2 regions of the Tepidibacillus infernus genome follow, and region 2 is predicted to be linked to the other one. Evidence: riboswitches for the same ligand, from Rfam matches in the RefSeq annotation. Region 2 holds a riboswitch; the other holds the start of a gene.

Region 1 (8,968 bases), 1.4 Mb from region 2:
ACGCCAAATCTTCAAAAAAATACTCATTTTATGCTCCCCCATTTAATTTTTTAGTATTTGTATAATTATATTATAATACAAAATATTCTTATTTTTATAGATTTTTCAGAAAAAAACAATATTGTGAAGTATAAAAGTTTTATGGTACAGGCACGGTAACTCTCCTTTGCTGCATATACTATAATAGTTTTCCTTTTCGATGCCTAGGAGGTGACAATGTGTCTGGCTTATTTACCGCACTTGCACTACTGCTTAAAGAGTTAACTTTATTTGTTTCTTATGTTAAAAATAATGCTTTTCCTCAACCACTGAGTGAGAAGGATGAAGAAAACCAAATCACCTTATTACTAAGGGGGGATCAGCAAGCAAGAAACAAATTGATCGAACATAATTTGCGACTGGTGGCCCATGTTGTAAAGAAGTTCGAGAATACTGGAGAGGACACAGAAGATTTAATCTCGATTGGAACGATTGGATTGATTAAAGGTATTGAAAGTTATCAAGCCAATAAAGGCACAAAATTGGCTACATATGCAGCTCGTTGTATTGAAAACGAAATTCTCATGCACCTACGTTCATTAAAGAAAACCAAGAAAGACGTCTCCTTGCATGATCCAATTGGTACGGATAAAGAAGGAAATGAAATTACCCTGATAGATGTACTAGGAACGGAATTGGATGATGTCATTGATGAAGTACAATTAAAAATTGAAAAAAGCAAAATCTATAACTTTCTTCATATTTTGGATGATCGAGAAAAAGAAGTGATCATTGGACGGTTTGGATTGATAGATGGAAACGAACGCACCCAAAGGGAGATCGCCAAAGAACTAGGCATTTCCCGTTCGTATGTTTCAAGAATAGAAAAAAGAGCACTGATGAAGTTATTTAATGAGTTTTATCGAAGTGGAAGGAAGAAGGGTTAGAAGGATAAAAACGGTGAAGAAGTTAAGAAAACATTTGATCGAATCGGTTTTAAATACTTGTAAATTTTTGATCCATGTTCCTTCCTCCTTTTATATACTCTAATTAGGATACATGAGATTGATGGATTATGATGTGATACAGCTCACATTCTTAATATTCCAGTATTTAAAATTCTTTAAAAATGGTGTAATGTATGATCATACACTTTCTTAGGAGATAGGGACAGGAGATGCAACAGTTGTACTATTCTTTATTATTATTAACAAGTTTGCTTTGGGCAGGTAATTTTGTTGCAGGGAAATTTCTGGTTGGCCACGCTTCTTTTATCACGCTAACTTCGATACGCTGGTTGATTGCAGTTTTATTTTTATTTCCAATCGTTTGGTTTAAAGAAAAACAGTTTATTCCCCCTAGAAAGAGTTTTTTTCTACTCTTTTTAATGGGGATAACGGGCGTTGACCTTTTTAATATCTTTATGTTTCTTGCCCTTGAGAGGACAACTGCTGATAATGTTGGATTAATCTCTGCTTTAAATCCTATTGCAATTGCCATTGCCTCCTTTTTCTTACTAAAGGAAACGATGATTAGGCGCCAAATTTTAGGAATGACTCTTTCATTACTAGGTGTTTTCATTGTCATATCTGAAGGAGAATGGCAAAAACTTTTAAGATTTCATTTCAACACAGGCGATTTATTCATGTTAGCTGCAGTTGGTTCTTGGGGACTTTATTCTGTAGTAGGTAGAAAAGTGATGCATCAGGTTTCACCTTTAATGTCTACTTTATGGGCAGGCATATTTGGAGTTCTTACTTTGTTACCTTTTAATTTGTTCACATTTTATGTGATCGATCCGAATTTTTCTTTTTGGTTGGCTACTGCTTATGTTAGTATAGGTGCAACAGTGTTAGGAATGGTCTTTTGGAATATAGGGGTACAAAAGGTTGGAGGGACAAAATCAGGGATGTTTCTTAATTTTAATCCGATCTTTACTGCTTTCTTTGCATACTTTTTCTTAGGTGAACATATTACTTTTGTACAGCTGATTGGAACAGTAACAGTGATTATCGGGGTTTATATTTTTACGTTAAGAGCTAATTCGATTTCTAAACAAGCAACATTGATGAACGAATAAAATACGATTAGAACTAAATTTAAGGACTTGTTCAATGCTTGAAATGATGTATAATAGAACACATAATTGAATAGCATGTATGAATAGGTTCTTTTAAGTCATGACTTAAAAGATGAAAAGGGAAGTTCGGTGAAATCCCGACGCGGTCCCGCCACTGTAAATTGGAAGCATTTCGTGTGATGCCACTGTCATTAAGATGGGAAGGTGCGAAATTGCATTGCCATAAGCCAGGAGACCTGCCTATTCATAGAGGAAGCTTATCCTTCGAGGAAAAGGAAGGCGCCGAGAAAACGTAAATTCTTCATAACGTTTTTCAGCACCATACATACAACCTTTTTTGTCCTTAGGATAAAAAAGGTTTTTTTAATGGTAGGGTACTTTTGTGGATTTTTATTCCTCGACATGCAAAAAAAAGAAGGAGAGAAGAGCATGTTGAAAAAAAGTCTTGTCTGGTTGTCAGGATGTGGAATTGCGAATGATGTATCATCAAAGCAACCTGAAGTACAAACTCCAGCCAACTCAGTATCTAGCATCACAAATTATCCTTCAACGATTACTGATGATTCAGGTACACAGACTGAAACTTTATTTGCTCTCGGCATCGTTTTAGGAGCACATCGCATTATTGATGGCCTAGAAAGTATTGTCAATGCATTATATCCAGATTTGCTAAAGTTGGTTATGGTATGAACATGAATAAAAAAATCCTTTTATGGGTAGGAGGACTTATTCTCCTACTCATGTTTTCCATGATCTTAAGTTTAATGATCGGTTCTGTTTCTGTACCACCCAACTTAACCGTGCGAATACTACTTAATCATCTACCATTTTTAAATTTAGAGCCTAATTGGTCAATTGGCCAAGAATCTATCGTATGGAATTTACGATTACCAAGAGTTTTCTTAAGCCTGTTAGTTGGAGCAATGTTATCTGTTGCTGGAGTTGCATTCCAAGGGGTTTTACGTAACCCTTTAGCAGATCCATATATACTGGGTGTTTCGTCTGGGGCTGCACTAGGAGCAGCAATGACCATATTATTTGGACATCAAATCGGATTCCTTGGTCAATTCAGCCTTCCCCTTTTTGCTTTTATTGGAGCGATTATCTCACTAGGCCTAGTCATTTTATTAACCTCAACCCAGCATATTCGTTCAAATGAGATACTAATTTTAGCTGGGGTTGTTATTCAAGCTTTTTCGGGAGCAATATTAACTTTTTTAATTGCGTTGTCTGGTGAAAAAATGCAATCGATTATCTTTTGGATGATGGGAAGTTTAGCCAACCATGATTGGATAGATGTAAGGATCCTTTTGCCTTATTTTCTAGTTGGTTTATTGTATTTAGGCACGCAATACCGAGAATTAAATATATTGGCTTTAGGTGAACAAGCTGCAACACATTTGGGGATCGAAGTAGAGAAGAAAAAGTTTTATATTTTAACCGTTGCTTCATTACTTGCTGCAGCAGCAGTATCGATTGTTGGTATCATCGGATTTGTTGGTCTGATTATCCCTCATCTTATTCGCTTATTAACTGGACCAAACCATCGGAATTTGCTTCCTATTTCTACTTTAGCAGGGGCGTTGTTTTTATTGTGGGCTGATACAATAGCTAGAACAATTATTCCTTCAAGAGAAATTCCAATCGGTGTAGTTACAGCAATGATCGGTGCACCTTTTTTTGCTTATTTGCTTCGAAAGGGAATAAGGAGAGAACATTAATGAAGATTTTTGAGTTGCAAAGCTTATCTTTTAAATATGGTACAAAGGAAATTTTATCAGGGATTTCCTTTGAGATAAAACCGGGTGAAAGTTTTGGAATCATTGGGCCTAATGGAAGTGGAAAAAGCACTCTTTTACGAGTGATGAGTGGGCTTTTATCAAAATTTGCTGGCGATATTTTTTTACAGGGTAAATCTATTCAACATTACAGCAAGAAGGAACTTGCAAAAATTATTGCTTTTGTTGGCCAAGAAGGAACCCCTCCTCTTCCTTTTACTGTACATGAAGTCGTGGCCATGGGGAGATATCCTTGGTTAAAACCATTTGCTAATCTCTCTGCTAAAGATGATGAAGTGATCAAAAACGCGCTGATTTTGATGAATCTCTGGGAAAAAAGAAACAGTCTCATTCAAACCTTATCTGGTGGGGAACGGCAATTAGTGGCTTTAGCCCGCGCAATGGTACAGGAACCTAAGATTCTTTTTTTGGACGAACCCACCACTTATTTAGATATCGGTCATCAAGTATTGGTATTGCAACTAGTCAGGAAATGGCAGGAGGAAAAAGACTTAACCGTGGTCATGGTATTACATGATTTAAATCTGGCGGCACAGTATTGCGATCGGTTATTGCTTATGAAACAGGGAAATATACAAAGAATCGGCAAAGTTGTTGAAGTTCTGAGAAAAGAACATATAGAAGAGGTTTATCAAACAAAAACAATTATGGTGAAACATCCAGAACTGGGAATTCCACAGGTTCTGCTACCAAATTAATCATTCTAACAGTTTTAAAATTTTTATAAAATAGATATAAAGGAATCAAAATTAAAGAAAGGGGATGTTCTTAATGGCGATTGTTGAAGTAACGATTACTCCACTAGGTACTGGAACACCAAGTGTTAGTCATTATGTAGCAGAAGTACATAAGGTTTTGGAGCAAGCACCTGAAACGCTTAAATATCAATTGACTCCTATGAGCACGATTATTGAAGGAGAGCTACAGGATATTTTATCCGTCATTCAAAGAATGCATGAGGTTCCTTTTGAAAAGGGAGCCTTAAGAGTATCTACTTCAATCAAAATCGATGATCGTCGTGATAAAAAAGCATCGATGGAGCAAAAGCTAAAATCTGTTCAAGAAAAACTTTAATTTTCAATAGAAATAAAAGCCTAATCATAGAGGAAGACTACTTTATTAGTAGCCTTCTTTTTTATGATAAAGTTTACATTAACTTATCTTTTCATTTCTAATATTTTTTTTGCAGAAAACAGGATAAATATGGTATAGTTATTTTTCAGATGAAGGGATAAGAAGGAGAATAATCATTCATGTTTTTAGATAAATTCGCTCCCAATTTGCATGTGAAATCGATATATGATATTGATCTACAAGCCTTGAAAAAAGCTGGAATCACCTCGATCATCACTGACTTGGATAACACATTGGTTGAAGCTGATTCACCAGAGTATACGCCAAAGTTAGTGAAATGGCTAGATGACTTACAAGAAATGGGTTTTAAGGTGATGATCGTATCCAATAATAATAAGACAAGAGTTTCTGAATTTGCCGATCCTTTAACTGTTCCTTATATCTATAAAGCAAGGAAACCGTTTAAAGATGCATTTCATAAAGCATTAGAACTTTTAGGTTCGACCGTGAATGAAACGGTTGTAATTGGTGATCAATTACTAACAGATGTACTTGGTGGGAATCGGATAGGCCTTTATACCATTTTAGTAGTTCCTATCTCCAAAAAGGAAGGATTAGGAACAAAAATCAACCGTTTCTTCGAAAGACGAATCTTAACTTGGATGAAAAAACGGGGAATGATGTCATGGGAGGATTAGCTTAAAATGACGGAGATTAAATATTGCGAAGGTTGTGGAGTGGCCCTACAGACGGAAGACTCGAAAAAGGCGGGCTATATTCCTACCTCTACATTAAATAAAGAACATTTAATTTGCCAAAGGTGTTTTCGTATTAAACATTATAATGAAGTACAACCGATACAAATAGATGAAGATGAATTTCTGCAAATTTTACATAATATAAGCAATACGAAAAGTCTTGTCATTCAAATTGTAGATTTGTTTGATATTGATGGGACTTTTATCCAAGGATTACCTCGTTTTATTGGCCATAATCCTTTTATCATGGTTGCTAATAAAATCGATTTATTTCCTAAGTCTACAAATAGGAACAAGGTCAAAATTTGGTTAAAACAATACGCTAGAGAACATGGGCTTTCTCCAGAAGAGATTTTCCTCATAAGTGCTGAACATAATCTTGGTATACTCGAAGTAGTAGACTTTATTCAATCTTATCGAAAAGATCAGGATGTTTTTGTCGTGGGTGCAACCAATGTGGGTAAGTCATCATTTATAAATCGAGTGATTCATGAATTACAAGGTGAAACACAAGTGGAACTTACCACTTCAAGATTTCCAGGCACTACTCTCAACGAGATACGTCTTCCATTAGAAGATGGTCATTACCTAATTGATACGCCAGGAGTAGTAAACCGTGATCGTTTGAGTGAATGGGTCTCTCCACATACATTAAAAGTAATTTCACCTAAAAAAACCGTGAAACCTAAGGTTTATCAATTAAATGGTCAGCAAACTCTATTTTGGGGTGGATTGGCTCGAATCGATCAAAATGGGGATTCAACTAATACTTTTGTTTGTTATATTTCTAATGAGCTGCCTATTCATCGAACAAAAAGGAGTCAGGCAGAAGAGATTTATCAGAAACATCTAGGAGAACTACTTAGCCCTCCTACAAAGGAAGAGATTGGAGCTTTACCAAATTTGATGAAACATTCCTTTAAAGTTTCTGGAAAAGAAAAAATGGACATTGTGATCTCAGGTTTGGGATGGATAAGTGTTGGAGGAGAATCGACAAATGTAGATGTTTTTGTGCCGAAGGGAATAGGGGTACACATTCGTAAAGCATTGATCTAATCTTTATATTTTATAGGTAAATGAAACTTTAAAGGAAGTATTTTTTGGGAGAGTTTGATATGGTAAATAGTGAAACAGGGATCATCGGGTTAATTGGTCATCCAGTCGCCCATTCCAAATCCCCACAAATGCATAATGCCAGTTTAAGGAATTTAGGTTTGAATGATATCTATTTAGCATTTGATGTAAAACCAGAGAATTTAAAAGATGCCATTCAAGGAATAAGAGCCTTATATTTTAAGGGATGCAACGTAACGATTCCCTATAAAGTAAATGTAATTCCTTTTTTGGATGAAATATCTGAAGAGGCAGCAAGAATTGGCGCAGTTAACACCATCGTTAACAAAGATGGAAAACTGATTGGCTACAATACAGATGGAGAAGGATATCTTCGATCATTAGAAGAAGAAACGGGTTTTCAGCTTCAAGGGAAACGGATTATGATTTTGGGGGCTGGGGGTGCTTCTAGGGCGATTAGTTATACCTTATCTCTGCAACCAATTGAGGGCATGGTTCTAGTTAATCGTGATCTGAATAAGGCAAACGCATTATTAAACGAGTTAAAGCAGACTGATTATCATAAAGCGATTACATATCATGAACTTCCAAATGAAATGGAACAAGTAGATCTTATCATCAATACGACATCGATAGGGATGTATCCTAATATCAAGGAAACACTTATAAAAAAAGAATGGATTCAACCTCACCATTTAGTTAGTGATATTGTTTATAATCCTCTTGAAACCAAGTTATTGCAAGATGCCAAGGCTCAAGGAGCAAAGATTCATTCTGGTTTAGGAATGTTTATTTATCAAGGCGTGATTGCCTTTGAAAAATGGACCGGAATCACTCCAGATCCAAATATTATGAGACGTGTAGTATTAGATTCTATCGTTTAGGAAGGAAGAAAAAATATGTTAACGGGAAAACAAAAAAGATATTTACGCTCACTTGCACACCATCTTGATCCTATTTTTCAAGTAGGTAAAGGTGGGGTTAATGAAAACATGGTGAAACAAATCAATGAGGCTTTAGAAGCAAGAGAACTGATTAAAGTTTCTGTATTAAAAAATAGCCTAGAGGATGCTGATGAAGCAGCAGCTGCCATTGTAGAAGGTACCAATGCAGAATTGGTTCAGATTATTGGCCATACGATCGTGTTATATAAGGAATCAAAGGAAAAAAATAAAGAAATTGAATTACCGAGGTAATGATGAAAAAGATTGGAATACTTGGAGGAACCTTCGATCCGCTTCATATTGGACATCTTGTCATGGTGGATCAAGTATTGTTTTATGCAAAGCTTGATGAAATTTGGTTTATACCAGCGCCGATACCTCCTCATAAAAGTGAGGAAAAAATCACACCGATTCAACATAGGGTAGAAATGTTGAAACAAGTGATGAACATTGATCAACGATACAAGCTCTGTACGATTGAATTAGAACGTTCTGGACCATCGTACACCATTGAAACGATAAAGGAATTGAAAAGAAGGTATCCAGATCATCTTTTTTATTTTATAATTGGCGGGGACATGGTTCAATATCTACCGAAATGGGTTGGAATCGATGAATTGTTATCATTGGTTCAATTTATTGGTTTAGAAAGACCAGGATATCAGCTTGCTCCACAGTCACCGACTATGGAAAAAATCTATAAACAGGTGCAAATGCTGCCAATGCTACAATTAGATATCTCATCCACTCAAATTCGGGATTGGGTAAAGATGGGGAGAACGATCCGTTATGTCGTTCCCGATGTTGTGGAACAATATATTAAGGAGCATCATCTTTATGAAGATTGATTTAACATGGTTAAAATCCGAATTAAAACAACAAGTAACAGCGCATCGTTATATTCATTCATTAGGTGTAGCGGAAACTGGGAAACAGTTAGCCAAAGGATACGGTGCAGATCCTGAAAAAGTTGAGCTAGCCGGGATATTACATGATTTTTGCAAATTTTGGTCAAAAGAGGAATTGGCTAATGAAATAAGAAAACATGAAGTATTAACAAATGATTTGTTAGATTACAATGCAGAATTATGGCATGGACCAGTTGCTTCTGTCATTGTGCAAGAAAGGTTTCAAATTGATGATGAGGATGTAATTATGGCAATTCGTTATCACACTTCTGGAAGAGAACAAATGTCAACGATTGAAAAAATTGTTTGTTTGGCTGACTATATTGAACCCTCTCGACAATTTCCAGGAGTT
Region 2 (8,968 bases):
TAAATTAAAGAAAGATAATAAGGAACCCCATATTAGTAATGAAGTGGTTTCTGAACTTGAACCAAAGAACCATGCACTTAGTGCTGTGCCTAATAAGAAAATCATCAGTACTGGTTTTCTTCCCCATTTTTCAATCAAATAAGCAGCTGTAAAGTATCCGGGAACTTGTGCAAGAGTCATCATCAACACATACTCAAAAGAACGAATCATATCAAAGCCTTTATCAACAAGGACAGAAGGTAACCATAAAAACATGCCATAATAGGAAAAGGCGATGACAAACCATAAAGTCCATAAAGTAACCGTTTCTTTGCTATATTGGGTAAATAAGAGTTTGATATTTTTGTTTTTTAATTGTTTCTTATTCTGTTGCGCTAAAAAGACAGGTGACTCAGGTACCTGTTTACGGATTAAAGCAGCATATATAGCGGGTAGACCACCAATGATTAATGCAGCTCGCCAACCTAAATTTGGATTAGGAATAACGTAATAAGCAAGGATAGCGGCTAAGATCCAGCCAATGGCCCAAAAGCTTTCTAGCAGAACAACTGCCCTTCCTCTACTATGTTCTGGAGCATGTTCACTCACTAAAGTAGAGGCAACAGGTAATTCGGCACCAATTCCTAAACCAATAAGAAAACGGAATATTAACATAACAACAAAAGTAGTCGCTAATGCACTAGTGGCTGTCGCTATACCAAATAATAATAGAGTATATAGAAAAATGGGTTTTCTTCCTATGCGGTCAGCAAGTATTCCACCTAACGTAGCACCTATAGCCATACCGATTAAATTAATCGTACCAAGCCAGCCTGATAATGATGGAGTTAGACCCCATTCTTTAGATAAAGCCACCATAATAAAAGATAATAGCCCCACATCCATCGCATCAAACGCCCAGCCAATCCCAGCAACACCAATCAATCTTTTGTATTCTTGATTTGATTCAGTCGCTTCAAATGCAGATGTACTCATTTAATCCCCCTCATTTCTATTGCTATATGTATATTTATGTGTCTTTACACATGATATTACATGATGATGAGGATATTGTCTAGTATTAAGTTGGTTTTTTTTCAATTTTTTTATTTTTCTTCATATTCTTTAGAAGCAGATTAAGTGTTATCTAACACCAAAAACAATATAAATAGTGTTAAAATAGTATTAAAAACAATAGTTTGTTGATGTAGGAGGATTTATGAAAAAAGGAATGAACTATGGGTTATTTATGATGACAACAATGGGACTAAGCCATATTCCTAATCAATCTATTGTGCTCCTTTCTTATGGAATTGGTTTTATTTGGAGTCTAACTATGGTATGGAGCAATTTGTCTAAAGCGAGATGGGATTGGTTTTTTTCAAGTACATTAACTTGGCATTTAATCGGTCTTGGCTATTATTTATTTACACGTGATATTTTTTCTGTTGTAGATTATACTGGTCAAGTAGTATCTTTTTCTTTTGCAATCAATTCTGTCTTTTCACTATTTACAAACTTGCCATTTACTTCAATGTTTGATCGTAGTTATCAGGAAAGGTATGTTCCTGTAAAAGAAGTGTTATTACATAGGCAAGCAACTATGTTTTGGAGTGTTATCATTCTTTGTAATGGAACCTTTACACTATTTCTTCAAAGATTATTGCATCATAATGTATCACTCTTATCGATGGTGATTGTTGTGATTGGTATCTTTGTGATTAAAAAATGGCTAAACTTTCGCCTTCAAAATTAATTTTTTATCTTATAGGGACTTCACTAAAGAAGGATTCGACTACGTTTTTGAGAAATCCTCAGAATAAGCAATCAGGACAACGTGATCATCTAACACATGATTTATTTTTTCTTCAAGTTGGGTGATCTCTTTTAATAGTTCGGGATGGTTATTTAGATTTGTAAAATGGTAATTCATTAATATCCCTCCTTAGAAATAGTATGGTGGGAATTTCTAGAATTATACTTATGAATGAATTGGAATAGAGGGAATGTATGTTAAAAGTAATCTTAATGCGGCATGGAGAATCGGAATGGAATGTGTTTAACCGAATTCAGGGGATTCAACAAGTTTCTTTAACCAATAAAGGGAAAAAACAGATTGAAAAAGCTTGCTTCGATTTACTTTCGAACAGAAAAATACAAGTTACCAAAATTATAACCAGCCCATTACATCGAGCAAAAGAATCGGCAAGTATTTGTCAACGTATATTAAACCTTCCACTGGTTGAGCTTGATTATTTTCGGGAACGTTCATTTGGTGAATTAGAAGGGAAAATATTACAGGAGATTCGATTACAATATAAAATCAGGGATATTGAAGAACTGGAAGACAACCGATTTAGTATCGAACCGGTCCAGAGTTTACTTGATCGAATCCATACAGGGCTCAAAGAATTAAAAGTAACCCACCCAAATGAAAACCTTTTGATTATCACCCATGGAAGTGTCATCAAATGGATCTTTGAAAAATACCAAGCTGAGAATATAGGTATTATTCCTAATGGGGAATATCGATGTATCAAGATATAAAATGAAAAAGTTTGTTGACATGCTATCAGATATGGGTTATATATAAAGTTAATAAAATTAAATATCGTTGGAAATAGGTTCCAAGTTATGCAATGATAACTTGGATTAAAAGGGAAGTCGGTGAAAATCCGACACGGTCCCGCCACTGTAACGAGGAGTCTGTATAAATCATTGCCACTGATTGAAAAATTGGGAAGGCCTTATACAGACGGTGAATCGAAGTCAGGAGACCTGCCTATTTTCAAAACACAAAACCCTACGGGAGATAGGGGAGTGTTTGTCGTTTCAGTGCCATATCAGCATTGATTACACATTAGAACACTTCAACGCTTTCCTTGTAAAACGAATAGAAGTGTTTTTCTTGTGAAATAGGTGATATGGTGGAGAATATTCACTAGAGCACATCAAGCACTTCTATCTTTAGGGTAGGGGTGCTTATTTTATTGGAGGGAGGAATTGATTTGCAAAATCGATCATTTAGTGTTGAGGTTTTGTTATTAACGATTTATTTTTTGTTCATTCCACAGTCTGCTTATGCGATGCATATCATGGAAGGTTTTTTGCCGGTTAAATGGGCTGCTTTTTGGTGGGTACTTTCTACTCCGTTTTTCTTGTTTGGAGTGAAAAGGATTCGTATCGTTATCAAAGAAAATCCTCAGTTTAAATTACTACTTGGTGTAATAGGGGCGTTTACTTTTGCTTTATCTGCTCTAAAGCTACCATCAGTTACAGGGAGTAGTAGTCACATGACAGGTGTAGGATTAGGCGCGATCTTATTCGGTCCAGCGATCATGAGTGTAATTGGGGGAATTGTTTTACTTTTTCAGGCTCTTTTACTCGCCCATGGTGGAATTACCACTTTAGGTGCTAATCTTTTTTCGATGGCGATTACTGGGCCAATATTTGCTGTAGGTACGTATCATGTTTTTAAACGTTTGCTCCATAGAGATAAGCTTGCAATCTTTTTGGCAGCAAGTTTAGGGGATCTAATGACTTATGTTGTGACTTCACTTCAATTATCTCTAGCGTTTCCTTCACAAATTGGTGGAGTGATGGAATCATTTCAAAAATTTTTTACGATCTTTGCTGTTACTCAGGTGCCGTTAGCGATGATTGAAGGAATCATTACAGTTATTGTTATTCAACTTTTAAAGCAAAATCATCAGCAAGAACTGCAATTTCTTTTACAAAAAGAAAGGAGGTTTTTTACTTGGGGTAAATAAAAAAATACTACTTAGTGTATTCGTTTTGTTCCTTATTCTCTTTTTACAAAATTTTTTAGGAAATCTTGAATTTGCTGGGACGGATGATCAAGCACAAGGAGTAATTTCATCGATAGATCGAGATTATCAACCATGGATTACAAATTTGTTTTTTCAACCGAATGAGACAATGGAAAAGCTCCTTTTTTCCGTTCAAGCTATTTTAGGATTCGGTGTTCTCATTTATGGAATTGGTTTTTATCAAAGGAAGGATAAAAACAGGTGAGAAATTAAATGTTGAAAATTGATCAAATTGCGTATACCAATCGTTTCATTCGACTTGATCCTTTAATCAAATTGGCATTTGTGTTTGTAAGTTTTATTTTTTCTTTTTTGTTTCATTGGGTTGGCGATCTTATGATCTGGGTTATTACTGTTACGATTACTATCGGTTTTGCCAAAGTGCCATGGAAAGATTATCTAACATTATTGCTAGGGATGGGTCTTTTTCTAGGAGTAAGCCTAATTAGCATTATGCTATCCATTTCTCCATCACCAAAAATGATGTTGGGCTTTCTTTCCATCGGCCCTTATTTTATTGGTATTACGAAACAAGGAATAGAAACAGCAGGAAGTATATTTTTTCAATCACTGTCTAACACGGCAAGTTTACTTTTTCTTATACTGACGACTCCGTTTCATGACTTAATAAAAGTAATGGAAAAATTGAAAATTCCTGTTGATCTTCTCGAAATTGCGAAGCTCATCTATCGTTTTCTATTTGTTTTGTTAGATACAGCCTATCAGATGAAAATGGCACAAACTTCACGGCTTGGCTATAAAAACTTTACTCGTTCACTTTATTCATTTTCTGCTTTATTATCACAACTTTTTATAAATTCTTTAGAGCGTTATCAAAAATGGGCAATCGGTTTAGAAAGTAGAGGAGTGATTGAAAGTTCTATTGTAGCTGATCAAGCCAATACCGAAGTATAAAAGGACGGAAAGCAGATGGAATCATCAATCATCGAATTGGAAAATGTAATATATCAATATCCGAATGGTACGGTAGCACTTGATCGCCTTACCTTAAAGATCTCGAATAGCAAAAAGGCGGCGCTAATTGGCCATAATGGCGCTGGGAAATCAACACTTTTAGGTCATATTAACGGCATTTACCGACCAACAACAGGTAAAGTGATCGTCAATCAAAAAGAAATAAGGTATTCTCGTTTGGAATTAAATCGATTAAGAAGGAAGGTGGGGATTGTTTTTCAAGATCCAGAACAGCAACTCTTCTCGTCAAATGTTTGGGAGGATATAGCCTATGGACTCAAAAATTTGAACGTTCCCGACAAAATAATTCAAGAAAAAGTTCAGTTCATCATGGAATATTTACATATCACTCATTTAGTACAGAGGCCAATCCATTATCTTAGTTTAGGTGAGAAAAAATTAGTAGCTTTAGCTGGAGTCTTGGTGATGGAACCAGAGATTTTATTATTAGATGAACCTACAGCTTATCTTGAACCGAAGGCTATCGAACGATTGATCCAATTTTTAGAAGAAGAATCAAGCTCCAAGTTAATCCTTTTATCTACTCATGATTTGGAATTGGCTTATCAATGGGCCGATCATCTTATTGTTTTAAAAAATGGAAAAAAATTAAAAGAAGGAACACCTATGGAGATTTTTTCTGACGCAACAATATTAAGGGAATCTGGCTTAAAACTGCCAATTTTATTGGAAATATACCAAGAGTTATTAAAACAGAAACGAATCGATTCTTCAATAAAACCACCAACTTCATCTACTGAATTATTATCTTTATTACATAACATCTGTAAATAAAAAGTGAAAGGAAATATGGACAAAATGGGAACGATTAGACATCTATTCATTGTTGGAATTGGACCTGGAAGTGCTGAATTAATGACAAAACAAGCACAACTTGCCATTGAAAAAAGTGAAGTTATTGTTGGGTATCGAACTTATATCGATCTTATCCTACCATATATACAGGGAAAAGAAGTGGTTGCCACAGGAATGACCAAAGAGATCGAAAGAGCAGAAATCGCGATTGATCTAGCAAAAAAGGGAAAGAAAGTAGCTGTTATCTCTAGCGGAGATGCCGGGGTATATGGAATGGCAGGGCTTATTTACGAAATGATCGCAGCAAGAGAGGAAAAAATATCTGTTCAAATTGAAGTCATCCCTGGTATATCAGCAGTCAACGCAGCTGCGGCTTTACTAGGAGCACCGCTTATGAATGATTATTGTACCATCAGTCTGAGCGACCTTTTAACACCATGGGAACAAATTGAAAAAAGAATTCGTCTGGCTGCAGATGCAGATTTTGTCATCGCCCTTTATAATCCAAAAAGTAAGAAAAGAATTCTACCGATCCAAAAAACGCAAGAAATTTTATTACAATACCGCTCGGTTGATACACCAGTAGGCATTGTGAAGAATGCGTATCGTGACGATCAAGAAGTCATCGTAACGACTTTAGGAGAAATGCTCCATCATGAGATGAATATGGTAACCACGATTATTATTGGCAGTTCGGACACTTTTAAATTTGATCAAAAAATCGTGACACCACGTGGTTATCAAAATAAATACAGTTTAACAGAACGCTAACAAAAAATGATAAATTTTGGGGGAGAAGAAATGGAAGCCATTTTATTTGTCGGGCATGGGAGTCGAGATTCAGAAGGAAATGAAGAAGTACTTCGTTTTACAGAAAAAGTAGCACAAAGAATCCGAGGAATAAAATCGGTACCGATTATTGAAACTTGTTTTTTAGAATTAACCACTCCCACAGTTTCTGAAGGAATGGATCAATGTATTCGTCAAGGAGCAACAAAAGTGGCGCTCGTTCCTATTATTCTTTTTTCCGCTGGTCATGCTAAAATACATATTCCTTATGAGATTGATCAAGCAAAAGTGAAATATCCAGGTATCACTTTTACATACGGAAGGCCTATCGCGATTCATGAAGTAACGTTACAAATTCTCACAGATCGTCTGAAAGAAATAGGTTTTCAAGGAGAAAGCGGGGAACAAAGAAAAGAGGAAGCCATTTTATTAGTGGGGAGGGGAAGTAGTGATCCCGATGCAAACAGCGATCTTTACAAAATCATGCGGTTATTATGGGAACGGATCCCAGTTAAGTGGGTGGAACCTGCTTTCATGGGAATAACAGAGCCGACGTTTACAGAAGGAATGGAAAGATGTATTGCGACAGGGGCAAAAAACATTTATATCTTACCTTTTTTCTTATTTACGGGGATATTGATCAAACGAATGGATCAAATGATCGAACATTATCAACAATTATATCCAAACCGAAAGATCAAAAGAGCTCCATATCTAGGGCTTGATCACAAATTAATCGATGTTCTCACTGACCGTGCCTTTGAAGCATTAGAGGGGAAACCAGCCCTTAATTGTGACCAATGTATGTACCGTATTAACTTCATCCATCATTCGCATCATTCTCATCATCATGATCACCATGATCACGTACATCACCATAATGGTCATCATCACCATCATGAATAAGTGAACAAGAACCATAAGCAGAGGTTAGATAAAATGTTGGTATTAGCAGGAACAAAAGATGCAAGAGAACTAACTGCTTTTTTACTTCAACATAATAAGAAGGTATCCGTAAGTGTGGTCACAGAACAAGCTGCCCAAAAATATAAATCTCTAAACATCCCCATTAATATTGGAAGGTTAACGAAAGAACAAATGCTAGAAATGGTCCTTGCAAAGAAATTTAAGGCCATTATTGATGCGACACATCCTTATGCAGAACTCGTTTCAAAATATGCGATGGAAGTAGCAAAAGAAGTAAAAATACCTTATTTACGGTATGAGCGGCCGTCAACAGTTCTAAATGAGAACCAATACCTTCATTTCGTATCTTCCTATTTAGAAGCCATTGAATGGATCAGAGAAAAAAAAGGTGTTGTATTCGTAACTACAGGAATCAATAAAATTGATCGATTTGCAAAGTCATTGTTAGGGGAGCCAAATATTCGGCTTATTTTTCGCATCTTGCCTACGGCAGAGAACCTACAAAAGTGCGAATCATTAGGAATACCAAAGGAAAATATCATTGCCATGCAAGGAACATTTTCAGCTGGATTGAACCAAGCCATCTATAAAGAATATGGAATCAATCTTCTAATTACAAAGGAAAGTGGGAAAGAAGGAGGATTTTTAGAAAAGGTAGAGAGTGCCATTCAAATGGGAATTGAGACGATCGTGATACAAAGGCCCAAACTACAATATCCAATTGTGTTTCATCATTTTGAAGATTTATTGAAATACCTAGAGAAACACTAGTAAATGAGTTGTAAATGAAATCAACGAAAGGTGAGGGATATGGATTTTTTCGTAGAATTTTCGCCAATAACGACTCAACCTCAGGAGATTGAGTTGAAAAGTTTTGAAATGATAGAAGAAGAAATCGGTAATCATTCCTTTTCAGATGCACAATTTCCAATTGTCAAAAGGGTGATTCATACGACCGCGGATTTTGAATTAGGGAGAAGTTTACGATTTCATCCAGAAGCAGTGAAAGCGGGTATCTTCGCAATTCGCCAAGGAAAAAAAATTGTGACGGATGTGGAAATGGTAAAAGCAGGAATCCATCAATCTCGCATCACTCATTTTGGTGGACAAATCATTTGTCATATACGGGATGAGGATGTAGTCAAGAAAGCGAAAGAACAAAACACGACGCGTTCGATTATTGCCATGCAAAAGGCAACAAGTCAAATAGAGGGTGGGATTTTTGCCATCGGAAATGCACCAACAGCACTTCTAGAACTGATTCGGCTGATAAAATTGAAAAAAGCAAAGCCCGATCTCATCATCGGCGTTCCTGTTGGCTTTGTATCTGCAAAAGAATCAAAGGAAGAATTACAGAAATTAGATGTTCCCTATATTACCAATCAGGGAAGAAAGGGTGGAAGCCCAGTGGCTGCAGCAATTGTGAATGCTCTCTCACTGATGGCTCAACAAGTTGATAAGGATGTAGAATGAGTAAGAAAAAAGGATTACGAAGCGGATATACCACAGGAGCCTGTGCAACTGCTGCAACAAAAGCAGCTTTACTTATGTTAATTGAGCAGAGCCAAATTCTTGATATTGAAATCCAGTTGCCGATTGGTGAGAAGGTTAGATTTCCCATTCAAAACTCTACGTATAGCCTAACCTTTGCA

What was found. Region 2 has a riboswitch for cobalamin ahead of TEPIDINF_RS09260 (energy-coupling factor ABC transporter permease). Riboswitches for the same ligand answer to the same signal wherever they lie in the genome.
Region 1: another riboswitch for cobalamin. It lies ahead of TEPIDINF_RS02140 (hypothetical protein); the one in region 2 lies ahead of TEPIDINF_RS09260 (energy-coupling factor ABC transporter permease).

What each region holds. Positions count from the first base shown of each region.
Region 1 is NZ_JBLWFI010000001.1:431,071-440,038, forward strand. Features, by position in the region: gene TEPIDINF_RS02125 (SLC13 family permease) at 1-27, opposite strand, end outside; gene sigK (RNA polymerase sporulation sigma factor SigK) at 219-926, shown strand; gene TEPIDINF_RS02135 (DMT family transporter) at 1,157-2,059, shown strand; cobalamin riboswitch at 2,128-2,317, shown strand; gene TEPIDINF_RS02140 (hypothetical protein) at 2,489-2,749, shown strand; gene TEPIDINF_RS02145 (FecCD family ABC transporter permease) at 2,752-3,780, shown strand; gene TEPIDINF_RS02150 (ABC transporter ATP-binding protein) at 3,780-4,556, shown strand; gene TEPIDINF_RS02155 (MTH1187 family thiamine-binding protein) at 4,630-4,932, shown strand; gene TEPIDINF_RS02160 (YqeG family HAD IIIA-type phosphatase) at 5,112-5,630, shown strand; gene yqeH (ribosome biogenesis GTPase YqeH) at 5,637-6,746, shown strand; gene TEPIDINF_RS02170 (shikimate dehydrogenase) at 6,806-7,648, shown strand; gene yhbY (ribosome assembly RNA-binding protein YhbY) at 7,664-7,960, shown strand; gene TEPIDINF_RS02180 (nicotinate-nucleotide adenylyltransferase) at 7,963-8,556, shown strand; gene yqeK (bis(5'-nucleosyl)-tetraphosphatase (symmetrical) YqeK) at 8,546-8,968, shown strand, end outside.
Region 2 is NZ_JBLWFI010000001.1:1,830,566-1,839,533, reverse strand. Features, by position in the region: gene TEPIDINF_RS09280 (MFS transporter) at 1-975, opposite strand, end outside; gene TEPIDINF_RS09275 (hypothetical protein) at 1,199-1,735, shown strand; gene TEPIDINF_RS09270 (hypothetical protein) at 1,775-1,912, opposite strand; gene TEPIDINF_RS09265 (histidine phosphatase family protein) at 1,990-2,526, shown strand; cobalamin riboswitch at 2,585-2,779, shown strand; gene TEPIDINF_RS09260 (energy-coupling factor ABC transporter permease) at 3,066-3,749, shown strand; gene TEPIDINF_RS09255 (energy-coupling factor ABC transporter substrate-binding protein) at 3,685-4,014, shown strand; gene cbiQ (cobalt ECF transporter T component CbiQ) at 4,023-4,724, shown strand; gene TEPIDINF_RS09245 (energy-coupling factor ABC transporter ATP-binding protein) at 4,740-5,579, shown strand; gene cobJ (precorrin-3B C(17)-methyltransferase) at 5,595-6,371, shown strand; gene TEPIDINF_RS09235 (sirohydrochlorin chelatase) at 6,402-7,295, shown strand; gene cobK (precorrin-6A reductase) at 7,329-8,087, shown strand; gene TEPIDINF_RS09225 (precorrin-8X methylmutase) at 8,127-8,789, shown strand; gene TEPIDINF_RS09220 (cobalt-precorrin-5B (C(1))-methyltransferase) at 8,786-8,968, shown strand, end outside.